DNA from 4 places in the Bradyrhizobium sp. LeoB3 genome. Region 3 is predicted to be linked to each of the others. Evidence: predicted binding sites of a transcription regulator. Region 3 holds the regulator's gene; each other region holds the start of a gene.
What was found. Region 3 encodes PhoB, which activates phosphate uptake and scavenging genes when phosphate is short. Its sites were predicted from a motif close to TGTCATNNANCTGTCAT; they were not measured.

Region 1 (4,070 bases), on a different contig from region 3:
ACGGTGCGCACGCTGACGCCGGAGGTGCGGGCGCTGGTCGAGAATCGCGTCCATGAGGTGGTCGCCGGCGTTGCGCAGATGACCGGCGCCAGGATCGACCTCACCTACGAGCGCGGCTATCCCGTCACCGTCAACCATCGCTCGCAGACCGAGTTCGCGACCAAGATCGCCAAGGAAATCGCTGGCGAGAACAACGTCCACGAAATGCCGCCGATGATGGGCGCGGAGGATTTCGCCTACATGCTGGAAGCGCGCCCCGGCGCCTTCATCTTCTGCGGCAATGGCGACAGCGCCGGCCTGCATCACCCCGCCTACAATTTCAACGACGAGGCGATCGTCTACGGCACGTCCTACTGGATCAAGCTGGTGGAGAACACGCTCGTGGCGTGATTTCCGTCGTCTGGCGAAGGCCAGGCCGTAGGGTGGGCAAAGCGAAGCGTGCCCACCTTTCTTGCACCACCCGTGGATGGTGGGCACGCTTCGCTTTGCCCACCCTACGCAACTGTCTCCTTCCGTCATTGCGAGCGCAGCGAAGCAATCCATGCGTCCGCTTGTGGAGAGATGGATTGCTTCGTCGCTTTGCTCCTCGCAATGACGGAGTGTATGTCGCTGTCTTCACGCAAAACAGAAAGGCCCGCATGTGCGAGCCATTCTCACTCTTGACGTCGCTGCTCAGAACACGTTCGCGAACAGCACGTAGAGCGAAGCCGACAGCATGATCGCGGCGGGCAGCGTCAGCACCCAGGCCATCACCATGTTGCGGATGGTCGCGACCTGCAGGCCCGAACCGTTGGCGGCCATGGCGCCGGCGACGCCGGACGACAGCACGTGCGTGGTGGAGACCGGCAGGCCGAACGTATCGGCCGCGAAGATCGTGCCGGCGGCGACGAGCTCGGCGGAGGCGCCCTGCGCGTAGGTCAGGTGGGTCTTGCCGATCTTCTCGCCGACCGTGATCACGATCCGCTTCCAGCCGATCATGGTGCCGAGGCCGAGCGCGATCGCGACGGCGATCTTCACCCAGGTCGGGATGAATTTGGTCGCGCTGTCGAGCGAGGCCTTGTAGGCGTTCAGCGTCGCGATGTCTTCCTTGCTGAGATCGCTTTCTTTGTCCTTCATCAGGAAGCGGATCGCTTCCGAAATCAGGTACATGTCGTTGCGGGTGTTGCCGACGGCTTCGGCGGGCACCCTGGTCAGCGAGCCGTACCTCGCCACCTGTTCGCTGACATCTTTCACCAGCACCGCGAGCGAGGGGAACGTGCCCTCGGTGAGGTGGTGAAGCGAGATGTACTGCGTCACGGCCGGACGGGGATCGCCGATAATGCTGTGACCGGCGCCCTTCGCGGCGATCACCTTGGAGGCGGCTTCCGAGTTCTTCTGGAACTGGGCGACCATGGAGTCCGGCAGCGCGCGGTTCAGCGCATAGGCCGTCGGCACGGTGCCGATCAGGATCAGCATGATCAGGCCCATGCCCTTCTGCCCATCGTTGGAGCCGTGCGCGAAGCTGACGCCGGTGCAGGTCAGAATCAGCAGGCCACGGATCCAGAGCGGCGGCGCCTTGTTGCCTTCGGGCGCGGCATAGAGCGCAGGGTTGCGCACCAGCATCTTGAGCACGAGCAGGAGGATCGCGGCGCAGATGAAGCCGACCAGCGGCGACAGCAAGAGCGCGTAGCCGATCTCGGTGGCCTTGCTCCAGTCGACGCCGGAAGTGCCATCGCGGCCGCGCATCAGCGCGTTGGCAATGCCGACGCCGATGATCGAGCCGATCAGCGTGTGCGAAGACGAGGCTGGCAGGCCGAAATACCAGGTGCCGAGATTCCACAGGATCGCGGCGATCAACAGCGCGAACACCATGGCAAAGCCGGCGCTGGAGCCGACTTGCAGGATCAGCTCGACCGGCAACAGCGAGATGATGCCGAAGGCGACCGCGCCAGACGAGAGCAGCACGCCGAGGAAGTTGAAGAAGCCCGACCACATCACCGCGACTTCGGCCGGCAGCGAATGCGTGTAGATCACGGTCGCGACCGCGTTGGCGGTGTCGTGGAAGCCGTTGACGAATTCAAAGCCGAGCGCAATCAAGAGCGCAACGAACAGCAGGATGTAGGGCAAGAACGTGGTGACGCGGGTGCCGGTGGCATCGACGTCGGAATAGATGCTGTAGGCGACGAACAGCAACCCCGCCGCGAGGATGCCGAAGAAGAGGATCATCGTCAGCGGATTGAAGCCTTTATCGAGATTTGGCCTTGAAGCCGGCTGAATCGGTCTTTCGTCGCGTACTGAAGTATTGAGTGCAAAATCGGTCATTCTGACGCCCCGTCGAAATACGGAAGGAGGCCCTTAGTCTTGACCATTGACTTGAAGGTTAGATGACAGCCGTAGTTTGCTTGAATGAAACGCGTGTCGCAACGGTGCTTGGGTGTTGCATCGATGATCGTCTGTCACGCGCGCTCGCGACATGAATGTTGACCATTCACATGACGAGCCATGCTCGCAGCGAAAGTGTGTGATGGATGTGTGATGGAGAGGAGCGGTCGCGCGCTGCCTGACGCCGGGGCTGTGGCGCCGTGGCAGCGCGTCGACCGCATGGGAACGTCATTGGCGTGAACAAGACGCCCCAAACTCCCCCTGTAATAGGGGAGTATTGTCCATCAATGTAAGGTTGTAAATAGATATCAGTCTTATCAACGGCTTGATATTTGCAGTGCTATGCATGGGGCCATGCTTATGCCGCAGCCCGCGCGCGTTTCCTCAACAGTTCCGCGGCGATCTTCAGATCCTCGACAAAGCGTTGATATTCCCGCGCTTTCGCATCCTCATCGGGCAGCCGCAGCAGATAGGAGGGATGCACCGTCACCAGCGCCTTGACGTCGTCGTCAAGATCGATCAGGCGGCCGCGGTTCTTGTTGATCGGCGTGAGCTTGTTGAACACGCATTGCGCAGCGGTCGCGCCCATCGCCACTACCAGGTCCGGTTTGATCGATGCGAGTTCCCGCTCATACCATTGGCGGCAGGCCTTGATCTCCGGCGTATTCGGCTTCTGGTGCAGGCGGATCTTGCCGCGCGGCACAAATTTGAAATGTTTCACCGCATTGGTGACGTAGACCTTTTTGCGGTCGATACCGGCTTCGTCAAGCGCGCGGTCGAGCATCAGGCCGGCGGGACCGACGAACGGTTTTCCGGCGAGATCTTCCTTGTCGCCCGGCTGCTCGCCGACCAGCATCACCTGCGCGCTTTGCGGGCCTTCGCCGAACACGGTCTGGGTCGCATGCTCATAGAGATGGCAGGCGCGGCAATCGGCGGCTTCCTTCCGCAGCGCACTCAGTCGGTCGGCGTGGCGGATCATGGCGGGTTCCGGTGGCGTGGCGATTTCGCTTGTGGGCTTAATCGTCGAAGCCTCCGGCAGGTTCCTCGATTGCTTCGCTGCCAGCCGGGCCGGGTTGAAGATCGTAGCGTAATGACGCTGCCAGATTTCCTCCAGCCGATTGCCTGCAGGCATCCCGGCCTCGCCGATACCAGGGGTGATCGACACCGCATGTCCATCCCAATGCGCGCAGACATCTGGTGTGAGGATCGACCAGGGCATGTCGGCGAAGCGGCTCGCGAAGAATGGCGCCGCCAGTTCCACGACATGATGCTGCGGCTCGAACCAGGCGACGAAATGCGATTTGTGCTCGCGCCCGATCTCGCGGAAGCGGATCGATGTCCGCATCCGCTGTGCCTCGTGATGCACGGCCTTCGCCATCGCATGGATGCGCGCGACATCAGGGTCGTCGGCGACGTCGAGCAGGTCATGGTCGCGGCGCAGGCGCCACAACAGGCGATAGAGCAGGGCAAAGCGCTCGGCATCGCGATGCAGGATCGCGGTTTTCGCCAGCTCGACGAATTTGGCCGGCACGCTGAACGTGCCATGCGGCGGCTCGAGCGGCGCTTCGCGGTCCGGCGCATCGAACGGTTCGACTTCGTTGTTGCGCACCGTCCACGTCACATCGTCAGGCGGCACCTCGTTCAGCACCAGCGTCCGTGCTGCCTTTCGCCAGCCGTCGAAATCAGTCTCGCTGCCCAGGATGATGTGG
Region 2 (4,070 bases), on a different contig from region 3:
AAGCGCGCGATCGACCAGCGCCATCGACATGGTCTTGCGCTCGCTCTGGCCGAAGGCGAGGCCATAGCCGCGGGTGAAGCACGGCGCTTCCGTCGCCGAGCCCTTGAACTGATTGACCATCTGGCACTCGGTGAGTTCGATTCTCCCGAGCGGAACGGCAAAACCCGCATCCTCGGCGAAGAATTCGACATCAACCTCGCCGAAGCGGATCTCGCCGGCGAAGGGGTGGTTGCGGCCGTAGCCGCGCTGGGTGGAGTAGCCGAGCGCGAGCAGGAAACCTTCGTCGGCGCGCGCGAGATTCTGCAGCCGCAGATCGCGGTCGGCGGGGAAGCTGAGCGGCTCGCGCGTGAGATCGCCGATCGGCGCGTCCGCTTCTGCCGGCGGCGACGCTTCGATCAGACCATCGTGAGCGAGGATGTCGGTGACGCGCGGCGTCTCGGCGGACGATGTTTCGCCGGTCGCAGGCGCCTCCGGCACAAAACCCTCGGCAAGCTTCGGGTCGAGCAGGCGATGGGTATAGTCGAAGGTGGGGCCGAGGATCTGGCCGCCGGGAATGTCCTTGAAGGTCGCGGAGATGCGGCGACGGATCTGCATGTTGCCGGTATCGACCGGCTCGGTGGCGCCGAAGCGCGGCAGCGTGGCGCGGAAGGCGCGAACCAGGAAGATCGCCTCGATCAGGTCGCCGCGCGCCTGCTTGATCGCGAGCGCGGCCAGTTCGCGGTCATAGAGCGAACCTTCCGCCATGACGCGATCGACGCCGAGCGCAAGCTGTTCGGAGATCTGCGCAAGCGTAAGCTCCGGCACCTCCCGGTCGCCGCGCCGTTCATGCGCGAGCAGGCGATGGGCGTTCTCGATGGCGCGTTCGCCGCCCTTGACCGCAACGTACATCGTCAGTCCTTCCCATGAGCGAGCCGCGTGGTGCGCGGGATCGCAACAATCTCATCACCCGCGACCAGCACGACGTCGATGCCGCGCGGGAACAGCGTGGCGTTGACGGCGAGTTGATCGAACAGATCGTGCGGCTCGATCGTCGCTGTCAGCACGGTGGAGCCGTCGATGCCCGGGCCGCGCAGTTCGTAGGCCGTGCCTTGCGAGAGGCTGCCAATCTGCAGGATCAGCGTGGTCGAGCGATCGGGATATTCGCCGCTGCCGAGCGCGAAACGATCGAGCGCGGGAAGATTCTCGGGATCGCCGATCAGCGCAAAGCTTGCATTCGCGGGATCGCCGGTGATGGGCGCGCCGGTGTGGAACTTGAGCCATTTGGCGACTTCGGGGGTCGACATCGCGCCATCGAGCCAGACCGGCGTATCGTGATCGAACAGGGTCAGCGCGATCGCGGCCGCGCCGTGCATCACGCCATCAGGCGCGCCGACCGACGCCGCGATTCGCTCGACCTTCCCCGGACGCGCCGTCGCGTTCATTACGGAACGGAATGTCGCCTGCGCCGACAAGACCTTGTCGGAGAAGCCCGGCGGCAGTTCGGCAATCGCCGTCATGTCTTCAGCCCTCACCGCGCACCATCGTATAGAAATCAACCCGCGTCGCCGCCGTCTCCGCGGCCACCCGGTCTCGCTTGGCGATCATGGCCGTGCGCAGCGGCGCGATCACCTCCTGCTCGACCGCATCGGCAAAATCGTCCGATTGCGCCATGGCGTCGCACAACGCGATCAGCCGCGCCTTCTCATGGTCGCGTCCGAGCGTGTAGCCGAAACCGACCTGGCCGGTCGAAAGCAGCACCGCCGCGCGCGAGACGGTCGCCTCGCCGATATTGAAGGGCGCGCCATCGCCGCCGACCCGGCCGCGCACCATGACGAGGCCGTTTTCCGGCTCGCGCAGGGTCTTGTGAGCGGGCAGCGCCATCTCGCTGAGCCGGGCCGAAATGTCGGCAGCGTCCGACTGCGCGAGCACCGCCATTCCCGCCCGGCGCTGCGCCCGCCTGCTGTCTTGCTCGGTCTTCGTCATCTCGCGGAACCTTGCCTGACTGAAGTTGTCTATGATACTAGACAACTTGGTAAGCAAACGCCATGACTGTTTCATGACAGAGGCATGATTTTCGACAGGACTGGGTTTCCGGTATGAGTGTGCAGGACACCGCCTCATCGGGCGTCGCGCTGTGGCGCCTGGTCGCCGACGGCATCGAGCGCGGCATCGCCGAAGGCCGCTTTGCCGCCGGCGAGAAGCTGCCGGGCGAGATGGAGATCGCGGAGACCTACCGCGTGAACCGGCACACGGTGCGGCGCGCCCTGGCGGCGCTCGCCGAGCGCGGACTGGTGCGCGCCGAACGCGGCAGCGGCACTTATGTCGAGGTGCAGAAAATCGCCTATCCGCTGCGCTCGCGCACGCGTTTCTCGGAGATCGTCGGCGCCGGCGGCCGCGAGCCACGCGGGCAATTGATCGATGCCTCGGAAGACGTGGCGAGCCGGGAATTGGCGCGGGAACTCGGACTGAAGGTCGGCGCGCCACTGGTCCGGATCGAGTCGCTGCGGTTCGCCGACCGCGCGCCGATCTGCGTCTCCACCTCCTGGCTTTCGACCGAGCGCTTTCCGGGCGCGGGAGAGGTGTTCGCCAGCGTCCGCTCGATGACGAAACTGCTCGAACATTTCGGCATCCGCGACTATCGCCGCGCCTCGACGCGGATCACCGCCGGCATCGTCGACGCCACCGACGCCGCGCGGCTCGACCTGGCGCTCGGCCGCCCGATCCTCGTGGTCGACTCGACCGACGTCGATCCGGACGACAAGCCGCTGGTGATAAAGCGCTCGCGTTTTGCGGCGGAGCGCGTGGAGTTCTTGGTGGAGAACGGGTAATCCAGTTCTTCCCTCTCCCCGCTCTTCGCGGGGGCGAGACAAGCAAAGCTCACTCTGCGAGGGTTAGGGTGAGGAGCTGCTTCTGCAAATTCGATAGGCGAGAGTGCGCGGAGAGGCCGCTCACCCGGCGCTTCGCGCCGACCTCTCCCCGCAAGAGCGGGGCGAGGTGACTCCTACGCCATCGCGCGCTGGCCGATGATGGCGAAGCGGAGTTTGGTCGAGATCCAGTCGATCACGGCGACCGCGATCAGGATCATCAAGATCAGGAACGACACCTTCTGCCATTCCAGCACGCGGATTTGTTCGGCGAGCTGCAGCCCGATGCCGCCGGCACCGACGATGCCGATGATGGTGGCCGAACGCGTGTTCGATTCGATGAAATAGAGCACCTGACCCGCGATCACGGGCAGGACCTGCGGGATCAGGCCGAAGCGAATCTCGTGCAGCACGCCGCCGCCGGAAGCTCTGATACCCTCGACCTGCTTCTTGTCGGCGCCTTCAATGGCCTCGGAGAACAATTTGCCGAAGGCGCCGAAATCCGACACCGCGATGGCGAGCACGCCGGCGAACGGGCCGAGACCGACGACATTGATCCACACCAAGGCCCAGATCAGCGTGTCGACGCCGCGGATCGTATCCAGGAAACGTCGCACCGGGAAACGGAAGATGGCGGAGGGCACGATGTTGCGCGCGGCGAGCAGGCTGACCGGCAGCGCCATGAACGCGGCCAGCGTCGTGCCGAGCAGCGCGATCGACAGCGTCTCGCCGAGCGCGGAGAGATAGGTCGGCAGCGACGAGCCGGGATCGGGCGGGACCATCATCAGCGTGATCCAGCCGAGCTCACGCAGGCCGCTCACCAGCTTGGTCGGCGAGAAATCGAGATCGAACAGGCCGAAGGCGAAGACCGCTAATGCCGCCAGCAGCATCAAGGGCGTGGCGAGGCGCGCCGAGGCCGGGCGGTCGAAAACGTCAGGGTATTTCGTCCGCAGCGCCTGCGAATCCGGCTTTGGCAACTGGCTCATGCCCGCCCCTCCTTGCCGAACAGTTTTGCGCGCAGCCAGCCGGTGGTGATGTCGATCACGAACACGGTTAGGACGATGGTGACCAGGATGGCGCTGACGTCGGAATAATAGAATTTGCGAATCGCGACCACGAGCTCCTGCCCGATGCCGCCGGCGCCGACAAAGCCCATCACGGACGCTTCGCGCACATTGATCTCGAAGCGCAGCAGCGCATAGCTGGCATAGCCCGCCGAGACCTGCG
Region 3 (4,070 bases):
TCCGGGCTCTTGAACAGGTTCGACATGTGCCAGAGCTTCGTCGCCTGTTCCTGCAGCGCCTTCACCAGATCCGGATGGGCATGGCCGAGCGCGTTCACCGCGACGCCGGAGGTGAAGTCGAGATAACGCTCGCCTTTGGTCGAGATCAGCCAACAGCCTTCGCCGCGTTCGAAGCCGAGATCGGCCCTGGCAAAAACGGGAAGCAGATGCGACGTGGCGCGGTCGGTCATGGCGATCACTGAAGGGTTCAGACAAGCCTTTCAGACAAGCCCCGGCGGCGTGCAGCGATGCAGACACGCGGCTGAAGCTCATCCAGCGAAAACAAAACGTGCCGCCTTTGCAGGGCGGCACGTAAAGGCATTCTATGCGCGCGGCAGGTGCTGTCAATCTCCACGAAGCCGCCAGGCTGCGCGGCAAAGTACCGGTAATCCGCAGTTTTCCGGTGTGGTGGAAAGCCCGATTGCAATCCCTAAATGTCGGAACATGTGGACGCATAGGCGCGGACTCTTGCGCCAGAGTCACGCCATATTGTAGCGTTTGGCCTGTCGGGTACGACATCTCGTGCGGCAGTTTTGATCCCTTAGAGTCCTTTGTGTGCGGCGTACACGTTCGGGTGCGGTTTTCGTGCCCGGCGAGCCTTAAGGGATTCTGCCCGCAGGGATTTTTGAGATTAGGCATCGCAGCGCTGTCCCAGGATCGGCCGGCGCAACGCGAAGGGAAAGATGCGATGACGGTATTGACCTGGTCCGACGAACGCGTCGAGCAGTTGAAAAAGCTCTGGGAAGGTGGCCTCTCGGCCAGCCAGATCGCTGCGGAACTGGGCAACGTGACCCGCAATGCGGTGATCGGCAAGGTGCACCGGCTTGGCCTCTCGGGCCGCGCCAAGAGTCCTGCTGCAGCCGCGCCGCGGCAGCGCAAGGCGCGTCCGGCACAGCCGATGATGCGCGTGGCGCGTCCGGTCTCCCGCGGCAACACCGCGCTCGCCCACGCCTTCGAGGTGGAGGTGGAAGCGGACCCTATCGCCTACGACAATGTGGTGCCGATGAGCCAGCGGCTGTCGCTGCTCGAATTGAACGAGGCCACCTGCCACTGGCCGGTCGGCGATCCCTCGAGCCCGGAATTCTTCTTCTGCGGCGGCAAGGCGCTTCCCGGCCTGCCCTATTGCGCGCACCACTCCCGCATCGCCTACCAGCCGGCGGCTGACCGCCGCCGTCCGACGGTCAAGCCGTCACAAGGCAAGTAAGCCGACGACAGATCGTAGCCGGGGTGGAGCGCAGCGCAACCCGGGAACGCTGTATCGGCAGGTCCAAATTTCCCCGGGCTACGCTTCGCTGCACCCGGGCTACGGATTGAGGTCGCCGGTTTACGACTGCTCGGCCTTCGCGAAGCGATCATCGAGCGCGTAGCCCGCGCCGCGGACGGTGCGGATCGGGTCCTGCTCGCGGCCGGGATTGAGCAATTTGCGCAGGCGGCCGATGTGAACGTCGACGGTGCGCTCGTCGATATAGATGTCGCGGCCCCAAACGCTGTCGAGCAGCTGCTCGCGGCTGAACACGCGGCCGGGATGCTCCAGGAAGAACTCCAGCAGGCGATATTCGGTCGGGCCGAGATCGATCGGGCGGCCCGAGCGCGCGACGCGGCGCTTCTCGCGGTCGAGTTCGATGTCGCCATAGGTGAGCACGGTGGCGAGCCGCTCCGGGCTTGCCCGGCGCAACAGGCCCTTCACCCGCGCGAGCAGTTCAGGCACCGAGAACGGCTTGACGATGTAGTCGTCGGCACCGGTCGCCAGCCCCCTCACGCGCTCGCTTTCCTCGCCGCGCGCGGTCAGCATGATGATCGGGAGCTGCTTGGTCTCCGGCCGCGCCCGCAGACGGCGGCACAGCTCGATGCCGGAGAGTCCCGGCAGCATCCAGTCGAGCACGACAAGGTCGGGAATACGTTCCTTGAGCCTTGTGTCCGCATCGTCTCCACGGGCGACCGTTTCGACATCATAGCCTTCTGCATCGAGATTGTAGCGCAACAGCGTCGTCAGCGCTTCTTCGTCTTCGACCACCAGAATGCGTGCGCTCATCGGCTTGGCTTCTCCTATAGCGGGATGACTCTCTGCTTGAATCGTCATCCCACTCTTCCTTTGATGTTTGAGCAGGATCTTGGCGGAAAGCCGGCGTCGACTTTCCGGATGTTGCTCTAGTTGCCCGGAACGGTCGTGGCGAACGTCGTCATATCCCCCTTCGGCCGCTTGTCGGTGATCTGCTGACCCTCGATCATGTAGAAGACCGTTTCCGCGATGTTGGTGGCGTGGTCGCCGATCCGCTCGATGTTCTTGGCGCAGAACATCAGGTGGATGCAGAACGAGATGTTGCGCGGATCTTCCATCATGTAGGTGAGGAGCTCGCGGAACAGCGAGGTGCAGATCGCGTCCACCTCCTCGTCGCTCTTCCAGACGTTCATCGCCGCCGGCAGATCGTGCGCGGCATAGGCGTCGAGCACGGACTTGACCTGCGACAGCACGAGGTCGGTCATGTGCTCCAGGCCGCGGATCAGCTTCAGCGGCTGGAAGTCGTTCTCCAGCGCGGCGACGCGCTTGCCCATGTTCTTGGCGAGGTCGCCGATCCGCTCGAGGTCGGTCGCCACCCGCATCGCGCCGACGATCTCGCGCAGGTCGACAGCCATCGGCTGGCGGCGGGCGATCGTCAGCACGGCGCGCTCCTCGATCACGCGCTGCAGGCTGTCGATTTCGATGTCGGAAGCGACGACACGCTTGCCGAGCGCGACGTCGCGGCGGATCAGCGCATCGACGGATTCGGTGATCATCCGTTCGACCAGCCCGCCCATCTCTGCGACCAGACGGGTCAGTTCCTGAAGATCGCTGTCGAATGCCTTGGCGGTATGTTCAGAAGCCATGATGTCCCTCCTCAACCAAACCGGCCGGTGATGTAGTCTTGGGTACGTCGATCGCTCGGCGAGGTGAAGATCTTGCTGGTGTCGTCGAACTCGATCAGTTCGCCCAGATACATGAACGCGGTCTTGTCGGAGACGCGCGCCGCCTGCTGCATGTTATGCGTGACGATCGCGATCGTGTAGTCCTCCGACAATTCCTGGATCAATTCCTCGACCTTGGCGGTCGAGATCGGATCGAGCGCCGAGCAGGGCTCGTCGAACAGGATAACTTCGGGCCGCACCGCAACCGTGCGGGCGATGCAGAGGCGCTGCTGCTGGCCGCCGGAGAGGCTCAGGCCGGAGGCGTTGAGCTTGTCCTTGACCTCGTTCCACAGCGCGCCGCCGCGCAGCGCTTTCTCGACGCGGCCGTCCATTTCAGATTTCGAGATCTTCTCGTAAAGGCGGATGCCGAAGGCGATGTTCTCATAGATCGTCATCGGGAACGGCGTCGGCTTCTGGAACACCATTCCGATCCGCGCCCGCAGCAGGTTGAGGTCGAGCTTGGGGTCGAGGATGTTGGTCTGGTCCAGCATCAACTGGCCGGTGGCGCGCTGGCCGGGATACAGGTCGTACATCCGGTTGAAGATCCGGAGCAGGGTCGACTTGCCGCAGCCGGACGGGCCGATAAAGGCGGTGACGCGGTTGGTGCCGAGCGTCAGGTTGATGTTCTTCAACGCATGGTGCTCGCCGTAATAGAAGTTGAGGCTGCGTGCAGTCACCTTTGGCGCCGCTTCCGGCAGCGACTTCTGGGGAATGGCCGCGCTCGGGCTGGTCGTCGATACGGACAGATCGGTCATTTTGCGCTCCTTTCGGCGCCGAGGATGCGCGCGCCGATGTTGAGCGCGAGCACGGTCAAGGTGATAAGCAAGGCCCCGCTCCAGGCGAGCTCCTTCCAATAGGCGTAGGGGCTCTGCACGAAGTTGTTGATGGTCACCGGCAGGTTCGCCATCGTCTTGGTCAGGTTCAGGCTGAAGAACTGATTGGACAGCGCGGTGAACAACAGCGGGGCGGTCTCACCGGCGACGCGGGCGGTCGCCAGCAGCACGCCCGTGATCAGGCCGGAGCGCGCCGCGCGATAGGCGATCCGCTTGATCACCAGCGAGCGCGGAAGGCCAAGCGCGGAGGCCGCC
Region 4 (4,070 bases), on a different contig from region 3:
AGGACGTCCGCGACCTCTTCGCGTTCATCAAGACGCTGCCGCCGGTCGCCGGCAAGGTGCGCGATCACGACGTGCCGTTCCCCTTCAACATCCGCCGCAACATCGGTGTGTGGAAATTCCTGTTCATGGATGACAAGCCCTTTACGCCGGATCCGGCGCGCTCCGCGCAATGGAATCGCGGGGCCTATCTCGTGAACAGTTTCGGCCATTGCGCGGAGTGCCACAGCCCGCGCAATTTCCTGGGCGGCATCATCCGCGCGCAGCGTTTTGGCGGCGGACCGAATCCGGAGGGCGAGGGCTGGGTGCCCAACATCACGCAAAAGAAACTCGGAGACTGGAGCGCGAAGGACTTCGCTTATTTCCTGAAGACCGGCGAACTGCCGGAGGGCGACAGCGCCAGCGGATTGATGGCGCGCGTGATCAAGAACACCTCGCAATTGTCCGACGACGACCGCGCGGCAATGGCGGACTATCTCAAATCGCTGCCACCCGTCGAGGGACCCACGCCACCGCCGAAGCCGACCGGGAATAAGAGCTAGGTGGTCCCGAACGCCTTGAAGGTGATGATGGTGTGGGTGTCCTGGATACCCGGGATGACCTGGACCTTCTCGTTGACGAAATGGCCGATGTCGGTGTCCTTGTCGACGTAGAACTTCACCAGGAGATCGTAATCGCCCGCGGTGGAGTAGATCTCGGAGGCGATCTCGGCCTCCGCCAGCGCATTGGCGACGGCATAGGACTGGCAGAGCTTGCACTTGATCTGGATGAAGAAGGGAACCATCGCTGTTATCTCCGGGGCAGGTAGCCGGCCCATAGAGCCAAATTCGCCGTGCAATGGCAAGCCAGCTTGCCGGCCTTGGTTCGCCGCGCTAGGAGGGACCATGGTATTATGCCTATCCCACTGCGCGGCAGCTTTCCGATGACGACGCCGATCGCACTCACCATTGCCGGTTCGGATTCCTCTGGCGGCGCCGGCGTCCAGGCGGATTTGAAGACCTTTGCCGCGCTCGGCGTCTACGGCGCATCCGTCATCACCGCGCTCACCGCGCAGAACACGATGGGCGTGCGCGGCATCCACCAGGTGCCGGCCGAGTTCGTGACGGCGCAGATCGATGCGGTGTTCTCCGATCTTGCGGTCGGCGCGGTCAAGATCGGCATGGTGGCGGAGCTTTCGATCATCGATGCGATCGCGGCCGGGCTCGAGCGCTGGTCGCCGAAGCATGTCGTGTTCGATCCGGTGATGGTTGCAACCTCGGGCGATCGCCTGCTTGCCGCGGAGGCGGTCGATGCGCTGCGCACGAGATTGATCCCGCTTGCGTCGTTGATCACCCCGAACCTGCCGGAGGCCGCAGCACTGCTCGACGAACCGATGGCCTCGGATGAGGCCGCCATCGAGAGCCAGGGCAGGCGGCTGCTTGCCCTCGGCTGTCAGGCGGTCCTGATTAAGGGCGGGCACGGGCAGGGCAGCGAGAGCATCGATTATCTCGTCGATGTAGACAGCGCGATCGTGCTCGCGGCGCCGCGCATCAGCACCGCAAACACCCATGGCACCGGCTGCTCTTTGTCGTCTGCGATCGCAGCCGAGCTTGCCAAGGGCGAAGACGTGACGTCAGCCGTGCGCAATGCCAAGCGCTGGATCAGCGCCGCGATCGAAGCCGCCGATCGTTTCACCGTCGGCCACGGCCACGGGCCGGTGCATCATTTTCACAGATTTTATTGAGTGTCGTCCCGGCCTTGAGCCGGGACCCATAACCACGAATGGTTATTTGAAGCGAAGCTCGGGCGACATCCGACTCTCACCACGGCACCCTGTGGTTATGGGTCCCGGGTCAAGCCCGGGACGACGCCGGGGATGCATTCCGTGGATATCCGGCCCCTCGTGTCGCCAGATTGTCGCATGGCGCTGTTATCCGCATTTCAAAGGGGCGCGTAGCTGATTCTGGTGGGACTGTTGGCTGCGACGAATCGTCATCGCCCTGTCACAGGGATTTGTTAGGTGCACAGGTATGGGAAGCGACTCTTTCAGTGAAGAGAGCCCCGAGCGGCGCTTTCGCACGTTGTTCATCTCCGATGTCCATCTCGGAGCCCGCGGGTCCCAAGCCGACCGATTGCTTGATTTCCTGCGCTCTCACGATGCCGATACGATCTACCTGGTTGGCGACATCGTTGACGGTTGGGCGCTGAAGTCGAGCTGGCACTGGCCCCAAACTCACAACGACTTCGTGCAAAAGATGCTGCGCAAGGCACGCAAGGGCGCCAAGGTCATCTATATCCCCGGCAATCACGACGAGTTCCTGCGCAAGTACTACGGCACGCATTTCGGCGGCATCGACGTGATGGAGAACACTATCCACACCGGCGTCGACGGCAAGCGCTACCTCGTGATCCACGGCGATATCTTCGACCTCGTGGTGCAGAATGCGCGCTGGCTCGCCCATCTCGGCGACAAGGCGTACGACTTCGCGATCCAGATGAATCGCTTCGTCAACTTCTTCCGCCGCATGTTCGGCGTGCCCTACTGGTCGCTGTCGCAATGGGCGAAGCTGAAGGTCAAGAAGGCAGTCAATTACATCGGCGCGTTCGAAACCACGCTTGCGAGCGAAGCACGTCGCCACGGCTGCGACGGCGTGATTTGCGGCCACATCCATTATGCAACGATCCGCGACGAGCACGGCATCCGCTACATGAATTGCGGCGACTGGGTCGAGAGCTGCACGGCGCTGGCCGAGCACGAGGATGGGCGCTTCGAGATCATCACCTGGACGGACCCGGTCCGGCGCATCGCCCCAGTGCCGCGGGTCACGGCGCGCGCTGCATGACAAAAATCCTGGTCGCGACCGACGCATGGCATCCCCAGGTCAACGGGGTGGTTCGGACGCTGACCATGATGGCCGAGGCGGCAAAGGGCCTCGGCGTTGAGATCGCATTTCTCACGCCGCAATCGTTCCGTACCTTCGCGATGCCGAGCTATCGCGACCTCAGGCTGGCCCTGCCGCATCCGGCTGCGATTGCCGCGCTGATCGAGCAGGACAAGCCCGACAGCATCCACATCGCCACCGAAGGTCCGATCGGCCTGTTGGTGCGCCGCTACTGCCGCAAGCGCGGTCTGCCGTTCACCACGAGCTTTCACACCCGCTTTCCGGACTATGTCTCGGCGCGCTCGCCAATCCCGGAAAACTGGGTCTGGCGGCTGTTGCGCTGGTTCCATCGGCCGAGCCAGGCGGTGATGGCGGCAACCCCGGCGCTCGCCGCCGAACTGCGCTCGCGCGGCTTTCGCAACGTGGTGCTGTGGTCGCGCGGCGTCGATACCGAGCTGTTCCATCCGCGCCATGTCGACCTCTGTCTTCCGGCACCGGTTTTCCTGAGCGTCGGCCGGGTGGCGGTCGAGAAGAACCTGGAAGCCTTCCTCGACCTCGATCTGCCGGGCACCAAGGTCGTTGTCGGCGACGGACCGGCGCGGCCGGCACTGGAGCGGAAATACCGCGACGCCGTGTTCCTGGGCGCACGGCACGGCGAGGAATTGGCGCGCATTTATGCCGCTGCCGATGTGTTCGTGTTCCCGAGCAGGACCGACACCTTCGGTTTGGTGCTGCTGGAGGCGCTTGCGAGCGGCCTGCCGGTCGCCGCTTTCCCGGTGGTCGGTCCGCGTGACGTGATCGGTACTGCGCCGGTCGGCGTGCTGAAAGAAGACCTCCGCGAGGCCTGCCTGGAGGCGCTCAGCATCCCCGCGCAAACCTGTGTCGACTTTGCTGCGCGCCACACCTGGCAAGCCTCGGCGCGCGTTTTTATCGACCACGCCCTCAACCTTCGTCCGGTCGAGCCCGACCCTGCGCCCGAGAGTGAGGCGGCCGAATTCGTGGCCGAGGACCCGCATTTCGCGGCCTGACTTCACACAGAAGCGTCTTGCCCGGTCATCGGCGGCCGCGTTACAAATCGCGGATGACCGAAATCATCGCAAATCCACCCATCGGTGCGGCTGATATCGAAGCCGCCGCAAAGGTGGTCGCGCCGTTCGCGGTGCGCACGCCGCTGCTGTCCTTTCCCGTCCTCAACGAGCGCGCCGGGACCAC

Region 1: a site for PhoB is predicted at 2,353-2,369, ahead of ACZXDY_RS21335 (inorganic phosphate transporter). Genes of this name have one in related genera too.
Region 2: a site for PhoB is predicted at 2,025-2,041, ahead of phnF (phosphonate metabolism transcriptional regulator PhnF). Genes of this name have one in related genera too.
Region 4: a site for PhoB is predicted at 1,967-1,983, ahead of ACZXDY_RS18270 (UDP-2,3-diacylglucosamine diphosphatase). Genes of this name have one in related genera too.

What each region holds. Positions count from the first base shown of each region.
Region 1 is NZ_JBVBEF010000032.1:68,650-72,719, forward strand. Features, by position in the region: gene ACZXDY_RS21330 (M20 aminoacylase family protein) at 1-390, shown strand, start outside; gene ACZXDY_RS21335 (inorganic phosphate transporter) at 673-2,301, opposite strand; gene ACZXDY_RS21340 (UdgX family uracil-DNA binding protein) at 2,720-4,070, opposite strand, start outside.
Region 2 is NZ_JBVBEF010000011.1:9,780-13,849, forward strand. Features, by position in the region: gene ACZXDY_RS10860 (carbon-phosphorus lyase complex subunit) at 1-888, opposite strand, end outside; gene phnH (phosphonate C-P lyase system protein PhnH) at 891-1,496, opposite strand; gene phnG (phosphonate C-P lyase system protein PhnG) at 1,501-1,914, opposite strand; gene phnF (phosphonate metabolism transcriptional regulator PhnF) at 2,076-2,807, shown strand; gene phnE (phosphonate ABC transporter, permease protein PhnE) at 2,981-3,829, opposite strand; gene phnE (phosphonate ABC transporter, permease protein PhnE) at 3,826-4,070, opposite strand, start outside.
Region 3 is NZ_JBVBEF010000037.1:69,956-74,025, reverse strand. Features, by position in the region: gene ACZXDY_RS23165 (acetylornithine transaminase) at 1-230, opposite strand, end outside; gene ACZXDY_RS23160 (GcrA family cell cycle regulator) at 728-1,243, shown strand; gene phoB (phosphate regulon transcriptional regulator PhoB) at 1,364-2,071, opposite strand; gene phoU (phosphate signaling complex protein PhoU) at 2,188-2,904, opposite strand; gene pstB (phosphate ABC transporter ATP-binding protein PstB) at 2,916-3,737, opposite strand; gene pstA (phosphate ABC transporter permease PstA) at 3,734-4,070, opposite strand, start outside.
Region 4 is NZ_JBVBEF010000025.1:33,391-37,460, forward strand. Features, by position in the region: gene ACZXDY_RS18255 (c-type cytochrome) at 1-539, shown strand, start outside; gene ACZXDY_RS18260 (Lrp/AsnC ligand binding domain-containing protein) at 536-781, opposite strand; gene thiD (bifunctional hydroxymethylpyrimidine kinase/phosphomethylpyrimidine kinase) at 920-1,720, shown strand; gene ACZXDY_RS18270 (UDP-2,3-diacylglucosamine diphosphatase) at 2,007-2,819, shown strand; gene ACZXDY_RS18275 (glycosyltransferase family 4 protein) at 2,816-3,886, shown strand; gene ACZXDY_RS18280 (threonine/serine dehydratase) at 3,940-4,070, shown strand, end outside.